2 regions of the Gordonia sp. NPDC058843 genome follow, and region 2 is predicted to be linked to the other one. Evidence: riboswitches for the same ligand, from Rfam matches in the RefSeq annotation. Region 2 holds a riboswitch; the other holds the start of a gene.

Region 1 (9,762 bases), on a different contig from region 2:
CGGGATGCCTACAGCTGCTTCCCGTCCGGAGTCGTGGCCGTGTGTTGCGAACAGTCCGACGGGGATTCGACCACCCTGATCGGAATGGCGGCGAGCTCGTTCACCACCGTCTCGCTCGATCCACCACTCGTCTCGGTCTGCGTCCAGAACACCTCGACGACCTGGCCGCGCATCCGCACCGCACCGGCGATCGGCGTCAGCGTCTTCGCCGGCGACCAGATCGACCTCTGCAAGCAGCTCGCGGGGCCGTCGGAACGCCGCTTCGACGGGATCACGCCGTTGAGCACCGATCGCGGGGCGGTCTTCGTACCCGACGCCGCCGCGCACCTGTCGTGCACGATCCACAACGAGATCCAGGCCGGCGACCACACCGTCGTCCTCCTGGAGATCGAGACCCTGCGCGCCGAACCGGACGTGGAGCCCCTGGTCTTCCACGCCAGCACCTTCCGTGCCCTCGAGGCGCGCAAGGACCCCAACCGGAAGTGAGTCTCCCCGCAGCATGAACACGGTCGGTCTCGGACTGCCTCTGCCGCATTCCCCGCGGAACGCGGCGGCTTCCGACGCGCCGTCCGATGGTCCGCTGCGTGACACGTTCGGCCGCGTCGCGAAGGATCTCCGGGTCTCTGTCACCGACCGCTGCAATCTTCGCTGCTCGTATTGCATGCCCGCCGAGGGTCTCGACTGGATGCCCACCGACCAGGTGCTCTCCACCGACGAACTGATCCGGGTGCTCACCGTGGCGGTCCGCGATCTGGGTATCGAGCGCATCCGATTCACCGGCGGGGAGCCACTGCTGCGGCGCGACCTGGAGGACATCATCGCGGCCGTGGCCGGCCTCCCGCAGGCCCCCGAGATCGCGATGACAACGAACGGACTCGGCTTGCCCAGGCGGGTCGAGGGCCTGGTCGAAGCCGGCCTGGACCGCATCAACGTCTCGCTGGACACCATCGATCCGGCACGCTTCGCCGAGATCACCCGCCGCGACCGGCTGCACGACGTCCTCGACGGCCTCGCGGCAGCACGACGCGCGGGCCTCGACCCCGTGAAGGTCAACGCGGTCGTGCCCGAGCGCGCCGATCTCCCCGGCGTCCCCGACCTCCTCGCCCACTGCCTCGAGCACGGTTACGAGTTGCGGATCATCGAGCAGATGCCCCTCGACGCCGATCACGCGTGGCAGCGCACGCGGATGGTGACCGCCGACGAGATCCTCGCGACGTTGCGTGAGCGATTCACGCTGCTGCCCGATCCGGCGCCGCGCGGTAGCGCACCGGCCGCCACGTGGCTCGTGGACGGTCACGAGGGGCCGACCGGTCCCGCGCGGGTGGGAGTCATCGCGTCGGTCACCCGCCCGTTCTGCGGGGACTGCGACCGCACCCGGCTCACCGCGGACGGGTCGTTGCGCAACTGCTTGTTCGCGACGTCGGAGACAGATGTGCGGGCCGCCCTGCGCACGCTGCCGGACTCCGACGTCGACGCCGCGATCGCCCGGTTGTGGCGCGCGAACACCTGGGCCAAGGCAGCCGGCCACGAGGTGAACGTCGCGGGCTTCCGCCAGCCGGACCGACCGATGTCGGCGATCGGCGGCTAGGCTCGCGTCCGATGCAGCTCACCGTTCGTTTCTTCGCTGCCGCGCGTGCCGCGGCCGGCGCCGAGGAGCGGGTCGTCGAGATCGACCCGTCGACCACCCTCGGCGTCCTCGAGCACACCCTCGCCGCCGGAAACCCTTCCCTCGCGACGGTTCTCGAACGCTGTTCCTACTTGCGTGACGAGATCGCGTTCTCCGACCGGGCGCGCCCGCTCGGTACGTGCACGACACTCGACGTCCTCCCCCCGTTCGCCGGTGGCTGACGCCACAAAGTGCTTGTGACCTTTGTCACATAACGGCGGGGTAACAGGATGGGCACGGGACGGCCACTAACCCGTTGAACTGCGATGACGGCCGAAGTGGGTCGAGAGACCCGGATCCGGGCCGAAAATCGCTTGCGCGCAAGCAGGTGATTCAGTCCAACGAACGACGTACTGTTCGAGACGTCCTCCTCGGAGGTCACGACACAGCAACCAAGACATAACGTCCCACCGGCCGCGCCGAGCCTCGTTCCGCCGGTGGGAACGACAAGCAATCTAGGAACGAGGACGGGGGACCCAAACCTCATCCCCTGAGACCGGGCACCACACCAGGTGTCCTCGGGGTTAAGTCCCGGAAGTCGCGGCAACCACCACGACGACCCGAGACCGAGCACCTCTCGCTCGAACCCGACAGCTGACTTCGTAGGCGCGTGGAGAGAGGAAACACATACATGTCCGGACGTCATCGCAAGCAGACGACCAGCACGGCCGCCAAGACCATCACAAAGGTCGCCCTCACCGGCGCAGTCCTCGGCGGCGGAGCAGCCCTCCTGGGCACCGGCACCGCCAATGCGGCCACCGACGCCGAATGGAACCAGGTCGCGCAGTGCGAATCCGGTGGCAACTGGGCCATCGCGACCGGCAACGGCTACCACGGCGGCCTCCAGTTCGCGCCGAGCACCTGGTCCGGCCACGGTGGCGGCGAGTTCGCCCCGACCGCCGATCAGGCCTCCCGCGAGGAGCAGATCGTCGTCGCCGAGCGTGTGCTCGGTTCGCAGGGCAAGGGCGCATGGCCCACCTGCGGCACCGGCCTCTCGGGTTCGACCCCGCGCAGCGCGCCGACCGACACCCCGCGTGAGATCGCCCCGGTCCTCCCCGGCGGTAACGGCAGCGTTGACCTGGCCAAGACGACCGAGGACGTCGCCAAGCAGGTCACCGACGCCCTCACCGAGGCCGGCGTCAGCCCCGAGGTCAAGAACCTCTGGCAGGCGGCCAAGGACAGCGGTGTGTCGCTGAACCAGGACCAGATCAAGCTGTTCAACGACAACAAGCACCTGCTGCCCAACCCCTGATCGCTGCCTAACGCCTGATCCGGGACACAGACGAAGGGCCCCGCACGATGATTCATCCGTGCGGGGCCCTTTTCCAATTGTCGGGGCCCATTCGACGACAAGCTGCCACCGGAGTCCCCGACGTCGTGATGCAGGACCGCATGCCCGAAACCGCCTCAGCCAGTGCCAGTGCCTGAGACCACCGCGCCACCCGCCGTCAACTGGCAGTGGTGGCCGGCCGCCATCGTCTTCGTCGCCGCACTACCTGCCGCAGCTGTCACCCTGTACGACGTGCAGAAAGGCGCAGCTCTCGCAGTCGGATTGCTCCCTGCCGCAGCTCTCGGCATCGCCGCGCCGCGCCGACGCCGAATCGCCCTCCTGACCTCCGGTTTCCTGCTCGGCATCCCCATGGCCCTCGGTTCCGCGGTCTCCTCCACCCCGGCAGCCGCCGTCATCGGGATCGCGGCATTCTGCATCGCCGCGGTGGCGCTGTGGATCCGAGGTGCGAACACGCGGATCGGTGCGCTGCTGTCCACCCTCGTGATCCCGATGGTCGGAGTCGGACTCAGTTACCCCGATACTTCTACGGCGGTGACGCTCACAACCCTGTTCTTCGCCGGCTCGGTCCTCGTGTGGCTGCTGTCGCTGGCCGTGCCCGACGGCGTCAGCGGACCGCAGCCCGCACAGGCTGTTCCGACATCGCTGACTTATGGATACCTGCTGGCGGCGGTCGCCGCGGTGACCGCGATTGTCGGTTTCGCGCTCGATCTCGACCATGTGGGTTGGGCCTGTGCGGCCGCACTCATGGTCATGCGACCCGATCCCCACGTGCAGGTGGCGCGCACTGCAGGCCGCTTCGGATCGGTGCTCATCGGAGCGGCGGCAGCAGGCGGGATCGTCCACCTCGACCCGCCCGCACCGATTTATGCGGGAGTCTTCACCATTTTGATCGCATCAGCGGCGGCCACACACGGTAGCCGGCTCTACATCCTCCCGCTCTTCACGACCTTCTTCGTCATCGTCTTGCTGAGCTACGCCGATCCGGCACAAGCGACGTCCCGGTTCTTCGAACGGGTCGGCGAAACCCTGCTCGGGTTGCTCGTCGCGCTGATCATCGGGATCGCACTACCCGCGGCCGCGCGATGGTTCCGTGGTCGTCCCGGCCAGCGGCGGCCTCCACACGCGACTCCTAGGCGGAGTTGACCCACTCATCGGTGCCGTCGTCGAAGAACTGGTGTTTCCAGACCGGCAGCCGAGCCTTGACCTCGTCGACGAGGCGCGAGCACGTCTCGAAGGCTGCTCGACGATGGTCGGCGGCAACGGCGACCACGAAGGCGATGTCGCCGATCGCGAGGTCGCCGATCCGGTGGGACACGGCTACTGCGCGCACGCCGTCGACCGCGGAGACCCGCTCGACGACCTCGGTCAGCACGGCCGGCGCCGTCGGATGCCCCGAATAGTGCAGGGCGGTCACGGTGCGGCCACCGTCGTGGTCCCGGACGGCACCGACGAATCCGACCACCGCGCCGGCCTTGCCGTCTGCGGCGTCGGCGACCATCGCCTCGTGTCGGGCCAACGTGATCGGCGCGTCGACGACCGCGGTGTGCACCACGCGGGTGCCGGCATCTGCGCTCATCGGTGATCGCCTCCGCGGATCTGGTCGAGTGCGTGATGGACGACGCCCGCGAGCACGCCCAGTCCGTCGCGGACCCCGCCGGTCGAACCGGGCAGGTTCACGACGAGCGTCGTCCCGGCCACCCCGGCGAGCCCGCGGGAGAGGACCGCGGTGGGGACCTTCGGCAGCCCGGCCGACCGGATCGCGTCGGCAAGGCCCGGGATCTCGAAGTCGAGCAGTGGACGCGTCTGCTCCGGAGTCCGATCGGTGGGACTCAAACCCGTTCCGCCCGTGGTGACCACGAGATCGACCCCGGCGTAGATGGCGGCGCGGACGGCATCACCGACCGGGGGGCCGTCGGCGACGACGTCGCACTCGTCGACGAGGAAACCCTGCTCGGTCAGCCAGGTCTCGATGATCGGGCCGGATCGGTCGGCGTAGACACCGCTGCTGGCGCGATTCGATGCGACGACGACGCGCGCGACACGAGGGGGATGTCGGTCAGTCATCGGCGGGGTCAGACCGGTCGCGGTACCAGTCGCCCGACTTGCCGCCGGTCTTGGCGAGCAGGCGGATGCCGTCCATCTGCGCCCGCCGGTCCACGGCCTTGACCATGTCGTGCAGAGTCAGCCCGGCAACGGCGACCGCGGTCAGCGCCTCCATCTCGACGCCCGTCTGACCGGAGGTGGCCACGGTCGCGGTGACCTCGATCGTCTCGGCACCGATCACGAAGTCGACCTCCACCGAGGACAACGCCAGCTGATGACACAGCGGGATCAGTTCGTCGGTGCGCTTGGCCGCCATGATCCCGGCGATGCGCGCCGTGGCGAGCACATCGCCCTTGGGCAGCCTCGACTCACTGAGGAGGCCGATCACCTCGGCGGTGGTGTGGAACGTGCCCGCGGCGACGGCGCGACGCTTCGTCGTCGGTTTGGCACCGACGTCGACCATGTGGGCCGACCCGGAGGCGTCGAGGTGGCTCAGCCGGGAGCCGCCGGTCCCGCGGGAGTCCGGCCCACCATCGTCAGTCGCGGTGGGCGGCATCGACGTCAGCGGTTGACGACGGTCTTCGACTGCACGAAGGGCAGGTCGTCGGCCGGAAGCGGGAACTCGGTCTCACCGAAGGGCGACAGGGCTCCGGAGATGTGCGTAGCGAGCTCGGAGACGGCGTGCTCGGCGGCGTCGCCGTTGTCGTCCTGCGGCCAGCCGTTGTCGACGTAGTGCTTCTTGCCCTTGGCGGATTCGACGACCTTGCCGGTGCCGGCACCCGCTTCGCCGGGGGTGGATGTTTCAGCGCCAGATTTGTTTGCCACGTCGAGCATTGTGCCATGTCGTCCGAATGAACAAGTGCCGTGTCCAGGGCAGGACGGGCGTGCCGGCGCTATCGTCGTCGCAACACAGGTCCCGCCACCAGGAGGCGCCCATGGCTACCCAGCCAGACCAGGTCGCCGGCTACCGGGTGATCACGCGGTTGGGCAGTGGCGGGATGGGCACTGTCTATCTGGTCGAGAATCCGCAACTGCGTCGGCGCGAGGCCCTCAAGGTGATCTCGATCGCCGAGACCGTCGACGAGGAGTTCGCGCGTCGGTTCAGCCGAGAGGCGCAGACCGCTGCGGCCCTGGACCATCCCGCGATCGTCACGATCTACCACTACGGCGTCACCGACGGCGACCCCTGGTTCACGATGACCTACCTCGACGGGCGCGACCTCCGCAGCGCCTCGCTTCGTCCGGATGAGGTGGTGGGTGTCGTCACCCGGGTCGCTGATGCGCTCGACTACGCCCACGGCCACGGCGTGATCCACCGCGACATCAAGCCCGGCAACATCATGGTGACGCGGCGAGCCATGGACGACGCCCTCGACCGCGTCGTCGTGCTCGACTTCGGAATCGCGAAGCTCACCACCGCCACCACTCTGACCGCCCCGTCGTCGTTCGTGGGGACCCTCGTCTATGCCGCGCCGGAGATCCTCGACGGCAAACCGGCGGGCCCCGCCTCGGATCAGTATGCCCTGGCCTGCACGGCGTACGAATTGCTTTCCGGCACAACCCCGTTCGACGCCGACACGCAGACCCGCCACATCGTCGCGAAACTCACGACGCGTCCTGCCCCGATCAGCACCCATCGCCCCGGGCTCGCCGCACTCGACCCCGTCTTCGACCGTGCGCTCGCGCGGGGTCCGCTCGATCGCTATCCGACGTGCCGGGCATTCGCCGCGGACCTGCACGCCGCCCTCGAACGGGTCGGCACCGTCGACCGACCGCGCGCCACCATCGCAGCGACGCAGGTTACTCCGCCGACGCAGGTCATCTCGCCGCCGAACCCTCCAAGAGCGAACCCTCCGCCGCCGAACCCTCCGGTGCGCAGGCGCCGATGGCCGCTCGCGCTCGCCGCGGTCCTCGCGGTCGCGATCCTCGCGGGCGTGGTCGCCATCGGGGTCGTCACCCTCGGCGGCAGCGACGACGGAAACGCCGGACCGGCGTCGACGCCGCAGATGGCCGCGGGTTCGCAAGCCCAGCTCAGCGCCGGTCTTGGTGCCACCTGTTCGATCCGCGACGGGACCGCCTATTGCTGGGGCGACAACGCCGCCGGTCAGCTCGGCGACGGCACGACCGACACGCGCGAGACGCCTACGCAGGTCGTCGACCTCAGTGGTGTCACCGCGATCAGCACCGGCGGCCCCAACAGCTGCGCGGTCGCCGAGGGCCTCGCCTACTGCTGGGGCAACAACGACTACGGGCAGATCGGCGACGGCACCACCGACGCGCGCCTGACGCCGACCCGGGTCGCCGACCTCGCCGACGTCACCGCCATCTCCACCGCGAACTGGGCGACCTGCGCGATCGCGGCGGGCGCTGCGTACTGCTGGGGCACCAACGACTTCGACCAGGTCGGCGACGGCTCCACCGCCAACCAGTACCGACCCGTTCGCGTCGCCGGACTCGACGACGTGACGGCGATCAGCGTCGGCGTGAACTTCACCTGCGCCGTCGCGGCCGGCGACGCCTACTGCTGGGGGCTCAACGACAACGGGCAGGTCGGCGACGGCACGACCACGAACCGCGCGCGCCCGACCCGGGTCGCCGATCTGGACGGGGCGACCACGGTCTCGGCCGGTGCCGCTACCGCCTGTGCAGTCGCCGGGGCGAGCGCATATTGCTGGGGCAACAACGCATTCGGGCAACTCGGCGACGGCACCACCGAGAATCGGGGCACGGCGACCCCGGTCTCGGGTCTCGTCGACGTCGAGACCGTCAGCACCGGCACCTCCAACACGACGTGCGCACTCGCCGACGGGGTCGCCCACTGCTGGGGCGCCAACGCCTGGGGGTCGGTCGGCGACGGCACCCTGACCGACCGGCCGACGCCCACCCGGGTGAGCGAATTGTCCGATGTCGGTGCGGTGTCCACCGGCGAACGGACCTCGTGCGCGCTCGCGTCGTCGTACCTCTGGTGCTGGGGTTTCAACGCCACCGGCCAGCTCGGCGTCGGCGGCACCGACGACCGTCCGACCCCCACGCAGGTCACGTTCTAGCGACAGCCCCGTCATCCGGTTGAAGGGTGCCCCAGACCCCTCCGGTTTCGGTATCGTCCCTGCATACGTCTGCGAGAGCGGCCATTTGGGCCGTTCAGTCGCCAAGCTCAGGAAGAGGTGACGCCGTGCCGTTGAGTCCCGGCACCCACATCGCCGGTTATCGCGTGGTCTCTCAGCTCGGCGCGGGCGGTATGGGCGAGGTGTACCTCGTCGAGAACCTGCAGTTGGAGCGGCGCGAGGCCCTGAAGGTCATCTCGACGGCGGTCAGTGCCCAGCCCGGGTTCAACCAACGCTTCACCAATGAGGCACGCACCACCGCCAAGCTCGACCATCGGAGCATCATCACGATCCATCAGTACGGGATCTCCGACGGCTCGCCGTGGTTCTCGATGAGCTACGTCGAGGGCAAGGACCTCACCGAGGAACGTCTGGCGCCGGCGGAGGTGTCGACTGTCGTCTCGCAGGTGGCCGATGCCCTCGACTACGCGCACCGCCACCACGTGGTGCACCGGGACATCAAGCCCGCCAACATCCTCGTCACGCGCGATCCGGCGACGAACGCCGTCGAGCGCGCGCTGGTGCTCGACTTCGGCATCGCCAAACTCGCCGGCTCGGCCAACCTGACCGGAACCCACTCGTTCATCGGCACGGTCGCCTTCTCCGCTCCGGAGACCCTGGAGGGCGCCGACGCCACGGCCCGGTCCGACCAGTACTCGCTGGCCTGCACGGCCTACGCGATGCTCGCGGGTCAGCCGCCGTTCGTCGGCCAGTCCGAGCCGTCGGTGATGCTGGGTCACATCCAGCGCCCGGTCCCCCACATCGGCCAGCTCCGCGGCGACCTCGCCCATCTCGACCCGGTGTTCCAGCGCGCGTTGTCGAAGAACCCCGCGGCCCGGTACCCCGACTGCCGCAGCTTTGCGGCCGCACTGAAGGCTGCTCTCGATTCGCCTGCCGCGCAGGGCAACACGATGATCGCCGGTTCGGTGCCCCCACCCACGCTGGTGGGCGGCGGCGCCGGGGGCCCGTCGGCCGGGCACCCGTCGGGACCCCAGCAGCAGTTCGGCCCGTCCCACGGCCAGTACACGCCTCCTCCCCAGCCGACGATGACCGGACCGTCGGGCCCGCAACCGCTGTACTCGTCGGCACCCCATCTCTCGGGCCCGCACGCCCAGCCGGGTCACCCCCAACCCGGATACCCGGGCATGCCACCGACTCCGCCGGCGAAGAAGAAGCGGACCGGCCTGATCGTCGCCGGTGTCCTCGGCGCCGTGCTGCTGCTCGTCGTTGCGGCGGTCGTGGGACTGGCCGTCATCGGCAGCACCGTCGACGACCCGGAGAAGGCCACCGTCGCGCAGCCCGTGGTGAGCACCAACTTCGGGAGCAGCTGCGCCGTGGTCAACGGGAGCGTGCACTGCTGGGGGGACAACGACTCCGGGCAGCTCGGCGACGGCACCACGACGTCGCACACCCGCCCGGTCGCGGTGACCGGTGTCTCCAACGCCACCACGGTCACCACCGGCGGCTACCTCACCGGCGAGAACGCCTATGTCTCGACGGCCTGCGCCATCGCCGCCGGCGACGCATTCTGTTGGGGCAACAATCATTATGGCGAAGTCGGCAACGGTACCAGCGGTTCGACGGTGGACGCCGCGACGAAGGTCGGCACCATCTCCGACGTCAAGGCGATTTCCACCGGGTGGGGCACCACCTGCGCT
Region 2 (9,762 bases):
TCTCCGGGATGCGGTGGATGTCGGCCTGGATGAGGACGATGGCAGTGATCATGGCGCAAGCCTAGTCGGCGGCGCTCAGCCGGCCCGCCGTGCGCGAGCGTCCGTCACGGGCCGTGCCGAACGTGCGTCGTGCGCTGATTGCGACCATCCGAGCCGGCGCTCGGCCGAGCCCGCCGGCAGCGCGACCGGCTCGCTCGTCGACACGATGCGCGCTCCCGGCTCGGTCATCCAGCGGTAGACGAGACCGACCTCCTCGGCCGGCGCGCCCCGTAGCGGGCCGACGCCGGGCAGCACGGTTTCGGCCGCGGCGATCAGTGCGTCGACGACGGGCATGGGGGAGACGCCGCGTCGAGCGCGTCCAGCTGCCGCGAGCCGTCCGTGCCGGATGACCGCGAAGTGCCATCCACGTTCGCCGTCGGGCCGCGCGACGACGATCTCGGCGATCGCGCACAGCGCGGCCAGTCGCTGACAGCGGGCGAGGCTGTCGATCGTGAGCGCGAGCCGGTCCCGATGCCGTGCCGCGGTCTCGAACATATGGGCCTGCGCGAGATCGGCGAGGCGTGAGGTGAGGCCGTCGAGGAGTTCGTCGGCCTCACCGCGCATGAGCCGGCGTGCCGCGGTGACCCGCGGGGAGTAGTCCGGGACGGTCTGTGGCTGCGCGGTCGACGCCCGGCACGATCCGGGGCGACGCCTCCCGTCGGCGTCGGGGCACCAGTGGTAACCATTCACACCGGGTCGCGTCGTGCACGTGCGCAGACCTGCGGCCGCCGAGATCACATCGGCCACGGTCGCCGCGTTGGTGCGATTGCCGACCGGGCCGATCGACTCGTCGGTGGGCGTGCGGGTGACCTTCAGCCGGGGGTAGCGCTCTTCGGTCAGCGTCACCCACCATCCCTTGTGCGGCTGGGTCGAACGCCGGTTGTATGCCGGCGCGTGTGCACCGAGCAGACGCAGTTCACGTACCGCCGCCTCCAGGGCGTGGGAGCACTCCACGATGTCGACGCGCTGCGCGAGGAGCACCATCTCGGCGATGCGGCGACGTGGGTCGCCACCACCGAAGTACGAGCGGACCCGGCGGCGGAGGTCCACGGCGGTGCCCACGTAGAGGACCTCGTCTGACGGGCCGCGGAAGAGATACACGCCCGGGCGCGAGGGGACGTGGTCGGCGAGGGAGCGCTTGGCCCGCAGCCGCGGGTCTGTCCGGGGCAGGTAGGACGTCAGGTCGCCGACGGTCGCGATGCCCTGGTTCCCGACCCGTTCGAGAAGTCGGTGGAACACCTCAACCGTGGCGCGCGCGTCGTCGAGGGCCCGGTGCGTGGGACGCACCGAGACGGCGAACAGGTCGGCGAGGGCGCTGAGTTTGACCGTAGGCGCCTCGTCGCGCGTGAGGATGCGCCGGGCCATGGTCACCGTGCACAGGCTCAGGCTGAACGTCCACGGCAGCTGGAGGCGGATCGCGTTCTGGCGCAGGAAACCCATGTCGAAGCGGGCGTTGTGCGCCACCAGGATCGAACCGCGGGCGAACTCGAAGAACGCGGGCAGCACCGACTCGATCCGCGGTGCGTCGGTCAGCATCGCGGTGGTGATGCCGGTGAGGGTGACGATCTGGGGCGGGATCGGACGACCGGGGTCGACCAGGGTGGCGAACTCGCCGATGACCTCACCGCCGCGGATCTTGACCGCGCCGATCTCGGTGATCCGGTCACGGGCCGGGTCCGACCCGGTGGTCTCGAGGTCGACGACGACGAGGGTCGTGTCGAAGAGGGAGCGGTCGCTGAACTCGTTCGACGTCTCGCCCGTGGCCACCTGATCGGCGGCCTCCAGGTCGGCGAAGGTGAGCTGCCCCGCGGGGGAGCCGTCCACGCTGGTCTGCGTCACCCGGCGAACACTAGTTCGATCCACTGACATCACGACGCCGACGCACCGACTGCTCGGCGTGTGGCTCGTGTGACTGCTGTGTCGATCGCTGTTCGACGGACTTGTCGGTGGGCGCCCCTAGTCTCCACCTGGACGTGAGAAATGCGGTGCTCTCACGGTCACAAGGACCCGTACGAGGGCCGACACGGCCCCACCCCGTCAGATGAGATGGAGATCACACTATGTACGTCGACTGCGCGCGCTGCCCGGCTCGTCCCGTCGCTTGCGACGGGTGCATGATGACGGTGCTGTTTGGCGGCCCGAGCTGGGACGATATGCCGGACGAAGGTGGAGTTTCGGTAACGACTGCGACTGCCGACGCCGACGCCGAACTCGACCTCGCAATCGACGTTCTGCAGGCTGCTGCAATGGTGACGAGTGGTGCTGCACGATCTGCAAGATCGGCCAAAACTGCAGTTCAGGGCACAGATCAGCGTGCCTCTCTCACGGTGCTGCGGGCCGGTTGAAAATCGGGCGAGGTTTGGCTGTCAGTCGCCTAGTGGACAGAGCGCATCCGATTTCGTAACCTTTCTGAGACCTTTGCGGAGCGTCCCGCTTCAACAGAAGTGGTCCGCAGTAGTCACCGCTCAATCGCCCTCGCGGCGAACCGGGGAACCACAACCTTCGGGCGGGCTCGTCGGAGCGCATCATCACTGATGTCTCTCGCGCGAATCCGTTCCGAATCGGGGTGAATCGCGTTGCCATGCATGAGTGTCCAGTGGATGCCTCATGTTCGAAAACGTGTAGGGCCACTCTTCCGGCCCGAACCCGACAGCTAACTCGGTCGGCGGTAGAGGAAGATCTGAAGGAGAACTCGCTTCGTGGCCAAACATCGTTTGGAACAGCCCAACCGCGGCAGCACGGTCGCCAAGAAGGCGGTGATCGCCGGATCGATCACGCTCGGTTCGCTCGCCGCAGCTGCCGGCCCTGCGCTCGCCGCCCCGGTCCACACCCCGCTGGGCACTTTCGAGATCCCGGCCCTGCCCGGTGCGAAGGCCCCCGAGGCCAAGCCGGCGCCTGAGGCCACGCCTGTGAAGAAGTCGCCCGCGGCCACGGTCGAGATCCCCAACCTGGGACAGTTCACCGTGCCGGGCATCGCGCCGGACCAGATCCCGCAGCAGTTCCGCCCCCAGGGTGGCGCTCCGCTCGGCCAGCCGCAGCTGACCGCGGGTGAGAAGGCCGTCAAGGCCGCCGAGAGCAAGATCGGCTCGCCCTACTCCTACGGCTCCGCCGGCCCCAACGCATTCGACTGCTCGGGTCTCGTCTACTGGTCCTACAAGCAGGCCGGCAAGACCGTCCCGCGCGACAGCTACGGCCAGCTCGGTGGCGGACGCGCAGTGTCCTACTCCGACGCCAAGCCCGGCGACGTCATGATCTTCAACGGTGGCGGCCACGCCGGCATCTACGTCGGCAACGGACAGTTCGTCCACTCGTCCAACTACGGCACCCCGGTCAAGCGTGACGCCGTCAAGGAATGGACCCTGACGGGTATCCGTCGGTACTGACGACAACCGAACCACGAGAGCAGACTGAGCACGAGGGTCACCGAACGGGGGTATCGCGATCTGCGATCCGCCCGAATCGGTCCAGGGGTACTGCGGGCCGCCCTAGGGTGGTCGTCGGGGGCCGGGACTGCTCGCAGATCGACAAGCACACACGAGGGAGTGGGTACGACCGTGCTGATCGGGGAGGAACGGGCGCGCGCGACGCGACCACGTCTGCGTTCGGGTCCGCTGATGCTCGCAATCTGTGTCCTGACGGCGCTGGCAACGCTCGTCCCGACCGTTTCCGGTGGAATCGGTGACGCCCATGCGGTTCCGGCACGGTCGGCCGACCAGTTGCTCGACCGCTACAAGAAGCTGGGCATCGACGCCGAGAAGACCACCGAGGCGATGCACAACGCCAAGATCGAGTACGACAAGCAACGGGGGATCGTCGCGTCGGCCAAGAAGGCCGCGGCGGAGGCGCAGCAGACGCTCAACACCAGCCGTGCTCAGCTCGCGGTGCACCAGAACCGGGTCGATGCGATCGTCCGCGCCAGTTACCAGGGCGCGCGGGTCAGCGGGCTCTACGCAGTGATGGTGAGCGACTCCCCGCAGGCGCTTCTCGACCAGATGTCGGGCCTCGACATGATCTCGCGTCAGGCGTCGGTGGACCTGACCGCCATCAAGAAGGTGCGGGCACGCACCGCCATCGCCAAGAAGGACGCCGAGCAGACGGCCGTGGCCGCCTCCGAGGCGGTTTCGCGCGCCGAACGGGTTCGCGGTGACCTGCAGACCAAGCAGGCCGATCTGCAGCTCCAGGCGATCCAGATCCGGTCGATCTACAAGTCCATGACCGGCAAGCAGCTGGCTGCGCTGCGCGGTCCGACCTTCGACTTCGATCCGCGACTGGTGCCCAAGGGCACCGCCGCCGGACTGATCGCCACGCACGCCGCGCTGACCCGGATCGGGGATCCGTACGTGTGGGGCGCGACCGGACCGAGTTCGTTCGACTGCTCGGGACTCATGGTGTGGGCCTTCCGCCAGGCGGGCAAGACCATCCCACGGTCGAGTCAGGCGCAGATGGCCGGCGGGCAATCAGTGGCGCGAGACGACCTCGAGCCCGGTGACCTGATCATCTACTACCCGGACGCCCATCACGTCGGCATGTACGTGGGCGACGGTTACGTCATCCATGCCTCGACCTTCGGTGTCCCGGTGAAGGTCGAACCGCTCGACGAAGCCGGACCGTACAACTCCGCCCGCCGGTTCTAGTCCCCGGTGATCCCACGGCGCCGGCGTGCCGGCCCGGCCTCCGCCATCGTCGCCCTGGCCGCTGTCGTCGCCCTGTCCACTGTCGTGGCCACCGGATGCGGCACGGTCGGAGTGCCCGGCGGCCCCGGCTCGTCCACCGCGCCCGCGTCGTCGAGCACCGAGGTCAACGTCTACGAGCGTGATCGTGCCGCGGGGGTGACCCGGCTGCTCGACTCGCTCACCTCGACCGTGAGTTCCGGCGACGTACGGGCGATCGGCACCCTGTTCGACACCGCCGCCACCCCGGCCTTCAAGGACAGATTCAGCACCGCGACCGCCACGTTCGCGCCCCGCCGGTTCGCTCCGCGGAACGGCCGTTCCGGCACCCTGCGGTTCGTACGGTTCCAGTACCAGCTCGCGCCCACCGAGGAGGCGGAGGTGCTCGTCCCCGGTGAGCTCCAGGAGCTTCTCGACGCCGGGGGGAGTTCGGACTCATGGGTGGCACCGGTGGAGTTGCGCTACGCGCTCGGCGGCGAGACCGTCCCAGGGGTCGCCGAGGCCGAGGTTGTCGTCGGCATCCAGTTGGTGGTCGCCCGTCACGGCGACGACTGGCGCCTCGTCGGCGACGCCGAGGCCCTGGGTCGCGAGCCGTCGCCGACGCAGATGTGGGAGCTGCCCGGCCTCCAGGTCGCCGACACCGCCACCGCCGGCGGCACGTCGGTGGTCGCCTCATATCCCCGGACGGCTCCGACGGTGGCGACGCTGCGACGGGAACTGCCCGGGGCGGTCGACGCCGTCACCGCGTTCTGGGGTGACTCCTGGGATCGTCGCGCGGTCGTCGTGGCGACCGCGACCGACGACGAGTTCAGCGCGCTGGTGCCCGACGGCCGCGCGGCCACCGGCGCGGCGACCGCCGCGACGGTGCACAGCAGCGTCGACCTCGTGCAGCGCACGGCGACCGGGCAGCGGATCGTGCTGACCCCGGCGGTTCGGGAACTGGCGCCGCCGACACTCGCCGTGGTCCTCCGGCACGAGCTGACACACGTCGCCGCCCGCACCTCCACCGCGCTCGACGCGCCGCTGTGGATCACCGAGGGCGTGGCGGAGTACGTCGGCCGCAGGGGCACCTACACGCGATTCGCCGACGCCGCGCCCGATCTGACCGCGTCCGTGCGCGCCGGCGCGATGCCCGCGGGCCCACCCGCCGACACCGACTTCGCGATGGACGGGCAGACTTCACAGGTGGCTTATCAGAGTGCGTGGTCGTTGGCCGCCTACGTCGCCGATCGTTTCGACGAGGCCCGGCTCAAGAAGATGTACCTGGGAGTCGCGGCGTCGGCCCTCCCGGCCGCCCAGGACGCGGCCATCACCTCGAGCCTCGGACTGACACGCGCCGAACTGGTCGCCGACTGGCAACGCTGGCTGGCACGGCAGGTCAGCTGATGTCTCGAACACTGTTGCTCACCAACGACTTTCCGCCGCGGCCCGGCGGCATCCAGTCCTACCTGCAGAACCTGGTGGACCTGCTCCCGCCGGAGGACGTGGTCGTCTACGCGCCTCGATGGCGCGGCGCCTCGCACGAGGAGTTCGACGCCGCAGCGGCCTACCGGGTCTACCGGCACCCGACAACCCTCATGCTGCCCACTCCGTTCGTGGCACGCCGAGCCGCCGAGATCGTGCGCAGGGAAGAGATCTCGACGGTGTGGTTCGGGGCGGCCGCACCGCTGGCCATCCTGGCACCCGCGATGCGCCGCGCGGGCGCGCAGCGGATCGTCGCAAGCACCCATGGCCACGAAGTCGGGTGGTCGATGCTGCCGGGTGCGCGACAGGTGCTCGGCCACATCGGTCGCCACACCGACGTGATCACCTTCGTCAGCCGATACACCCGCGGCCGCTTCGCATCGGCATTCGGCGCCCGCGCGGCGCTCGAACACCTGCCGCCCGGCGTCGACACCGATCGTTTCGCCCCGAATCCGGTGCTGAGGCAGCAATTTCGCGATCGACTCGACCTGGGGGACCGGCCGACAATCCTCTGCCTGTCGCGACTGGTGCCACGCAAGGGGCAAGACGTGTTGATCCGTGCGCTACCGCTGATCCGGCGCACGATCCCAGACGCCGCCCTCGTCATCGTCGGCGGTGGTCCCTATGCGAAGACGCTGCGCGACCTCGCCGAAGACGCGGGGGTCGCGAGCGACGTGATCTTCACCGGATCGGTGCCCGCCGCCGAACTCGCCGCGTACCACAACATCGCCGACGTCTTCGCGATGCCGTCCCGGACGCGGGGTCGTGGACTCGACGTCGAAGGTCTGGGCATCGTCTACCTCGAGGCGTCGGCCACCGGCGTGCCCGTGGTCGCCGGCCTGTCCGGTGGCGCGCCGGAGACCATCGAGGAGGGCGTCACCGGCACCGCCGTCGACGGCACCGACGTCGACGCGGTCGCCCTGGCGATCCTGTCGATCCTCGGCGACCGCGCGGCGGCAGCCGAGATGGGCCGGGCCGGAAGGCGTTACGTCGTCGAGAACTGGCAGTGGAGTCAGATGGCCGCCCGGCTGCGTCAGCTGCTCTGAGGCGCAACCGGCGCGGGCATCCCGCGCCGGTCGCCGGTAGCTCACCGCTGGTAGATCGCCTCGATGTCGCCGGCGAACTTCTCCACGACGACGTTGCGCTTCACTTTGAGGGTCGGCGTCATCTCGCCGGTCTCCTCGGTGAAGTCCGTGGGCAGGATGCGGAACTTCTTGATGGCCTCGGAATGCGACACCGTCTTGTTGGCGAGATCGACGGCCGACTGGACCTCGGCGCGGAGATCAGCGTCGTCGGCGAGGTCGGCGACGGTCGAGGACGCGGGCTTGCCCATGCGCTCCTTCCATGCCGGGAACGCGTCGGGGTCGATCGTGATGAGTGCGGCCACAAACGGTTTGGCGTCGCCGACGACGGTTGCCTGCGAGATCAGCGCATTGGCGCGGATGACGTCCTCGAGTCCGGCGGGGGAGACGTTCTTGCCGCCCGCGGTGACGATCAGTTCCTTCTTGCGGCCGGTGATGGTGATGAACCCCTCGGCGTCGACGGTGCCGAGATCACCGGTGTGGAACCAGCCGTCGACGACTGCCGACGCGGTGGCCTCCGGGTTCTGCCAGTACTCGGTGAAGACGACGCCGCCGCGAAGCAGGACCTCGCCGTCGTCTCCGATCCGTACGTCGTTGCCCGACAGTGGCTTCCCGACACTACCGATCTTCGAGGCCGAGGGCGTGTTCACGCTGAAGGCCGCGGTGGTCTCGGTCAGGCCGTACCCCTCGAAGACGGGCACGCCGACGCCGGAGAAGAAGTGGCCGAGGCGGGCACCGAGCGGCGCGCCACCGGAGATGGCCATCTGGCACTCACCGCCGAGGGCGGCCCGGAGCTTCTTGTAGACGAGTGCGTCGAAGACGCCGTGCTTGACCTTCAGCGCGAGACCGACCTGACCCTTCTCCTTCGCCTGCGAGTACGCGATCGCGGTGTCGGATGCGGCGTCGAAGATCTTGCCCTTGCCACCGTCGTGCGCCTTCTGGCGGGCGGTGTTGTAGACCTTCTCGAACACGCGCGGCACCGACAGGATGAGCGACGGCTTGAAGACGGCGAACTCGTCCACCAGGTTCGGGATGTCGCTGGTGTGCCCGACCTCCGCGCCGGCCTCGATGGCGACGAGCGTGATGGCCCGGGCGAGGACGTGGGCGAGGGGCAGGAACATCAGCAGGCGCTTCTCGTCGCGTGCGATGACCTTGTCGAGGATGTCGCCGGCGAGAACCGCCCGCACCTCGGAGAGCATGTTGGCGTGGGTGAGCTCGCAGCCCTTCGGGCGCCCGGTCGTCCCCGAGGTGTAGATCAGGGTCGCCGCGTCGGCGGCCTTCACGGTCCCGCGGCGTGCCGCGACCTCGTCGTCGTGGACGTCCGCACCCGCCGCGACGAGCTCGTCCACGGCACCCGGCGCATCGGTGCGGTCGATCTGGAAGACGGTCACCGGCGCGGTGAGGGAGTCGATGGACTCGAATTCAGCGCGATGTCCGTCGTCCTCGAGGACGATCGCCACGGCGCCGGAATCCTGCATGATCCATTCGATCTGGCCCGCGGAGGACGAATCGTAGATCGGGACGGTGATCGCACCGGCGGACCAGATCGCGAAGTCGAAGAGGTTCCACTCGAGGCGTGTGCGTGACAACAGTGCCACCCGGTCGCCGGGGTTGACGCCGGACGCGATCAGGCCCTTGGCGATCGCGGAGATACGAGCGGCGGCATCGGCGGCGGTGACCGGTTCCCACCGGTCGCCCTGCTTGTGGCGGAACACGATGTGCTGCGGCGATCGTTGCGCCAGGCCGAAGATGATGTTCGTGCAGTTCTCGTCGTCGTCGATCGAGAACGTCGCGGGCACGCTGTACTCACCCATCGTGGTTACCCTCCAGTAGACATCAGTCACCGAATCGTATCCCCGCTGCTGAACCGCACTCATCGCGACGTCGCTTTCGGGTGCACTACCCTGCGTCGACACGAGTATGTGAAGCTAGTGGGCGTGACGAGCATCCAGGTGGCCGACGAGGTCTTCGTCGCCGCGGCACCGCCGTCGGCAGCCGCCGTGATCGGCGACCCCGCCAAGTGGCGTCAGTGGTGGCCGGACCTCCGTCTGGCCGTCACCGAGGACCGGGGCGAGCAGGGCGTGCGCTGGCGGGTCGAGGGCCCGGTGTCGGGAACGATGGAGATCTGGAACGAGGCGGTCCTCGACGGCTTCGTCCTGCACTACTTCCTCCACGCCGAACCCACCGGCCGACTGCCCGAGGACCCACGTGTCCGTGCCGACGTGCTGGCCGAGGCGAACAAAGAGCGTCGCGTGATCGGTAAGGAGGTCTCCTTCGAGGTCAAGCGACTGCTCGAGGAAGGCCGGGTCGTCGGTGGTCCCGCCGCCGGTTGGCCGGCCACGGGGGCCGACGCGACTCCGGCCGGGACTCGGTGATGGCCGATCACACCGAACGCGACATAGTCATCGGCGCCGATGCCGACGCCATCCTCGCCGTCATCGCCGACTTCGAGCACTATCCCGAGTGGGTGACCGCCGCCCGCGAGGTCGAGGTGCTGCGCACCGATG

The links. A riboswitch is a leader RNA that binds a small molecule or an ion and turns the genes downstream of it on or off. The one in region 2 is predicted to bind cyclic di-AMP.
Region 1: it holds a riboswitch for cyclic di-AMP, as region 2 does, so the genes downstream of both, ACFW3F_RS05890 (transglycosylase family protein) here and ACFW3F_RS11560 (C40 family peptidase) in region 2, are expected to answer to the same signal.

What each region holds. Positions count from the first base shown of each region.
Region 1 is NZ_JBHYNC010000005.1:172,112-181,873, reverse strand. Features, by position in the region: gene ACFW3F_RS05905 (flavin reductase family protein) at 1-486, shown strand, start outside; gene moaA (GTP 3',8-cyclase MoaA) at 500-1,588, shown strand; gene ACFW3F_RS05895 (MoaD/ThiS family protein) at 1,600-1,848, shown strand; cyclic di-AMP (ydaO/yuaA leader) riboswitch at 2,074-2,291, shown strand; gene ACFW3F_RS05890 (transglycosylase family protein) at 2,298-2,918, shown strand; gene ACFW3F_RS05885 (FUSC family protein) at 3,087-4,100, shown strand; gene ACFW3F_RS05880 (molybdenum cofactor biosynthesis protein MoaE) at 4,087-4,533, opposite strand; gene ACFW3F_RS05875 (molybdenum cofactor biosynthesis protein B) at 4,530-5,021, opposite strand; gene moaC (cyclic pyranopterin monophosphate synthase MoaC) at 5,014-5,556, opposite strand; gene ACFW3F_RS05865 (hypothetical protein) at 5,562-5,834, opposite strand; gene ACFW3F_RS05860 (protein kinase) at 5,936-8,047, shown strand; gene ACFW3F_RS05855 (protein kinase) at 8,173-9,762, shown strand, end outside.
Region 2 is NZ_JBHYNC010000013.1:66,427-76,188, forward strand. Features, by position in the region: gene ACFW3F_RS11545 (Lrp/AsnC family transcriptional regulator) at 1-52, opposite strand, end outside; gene ACFW3F_RS11550 (DEDD exonuclease domain-containing protein) at 76-1,908, opposite strand; gene ACFW3F_RS11555 (hypothetical protein) at 2,154-2,384, shown strand; cyclic di-AMP (ydaO/yuaA leader) riboswitch at 2,492-2,722, shown strand; gene ACFW3F_RS11560 (C40 family peptidase) at 2,739-3,422, shown strand; gene ACFW3F_RS11565 (NlpC/P60 family protein) at 3,654-4,673, shown strand; gene ACFW3F_RS11570 (hypothetical protein) at 4,680-6,095, shown strand; gene ACFW3F_RS11575 (glycosyltransferase family 4 protein) at 6,095-7,219, shown strand; gene ACFW3F_RS11580 (AMP-dependent synthetase/ligase) at 7,261-9,069, opposite strand; gene ACFW3F_RS11585 (hypothetical protein) at 9,178-9,630, shown strand; gene ACFW3F_RS11590 (SRPBCC family protein) at 9,630-9,762, shown strand, end outside.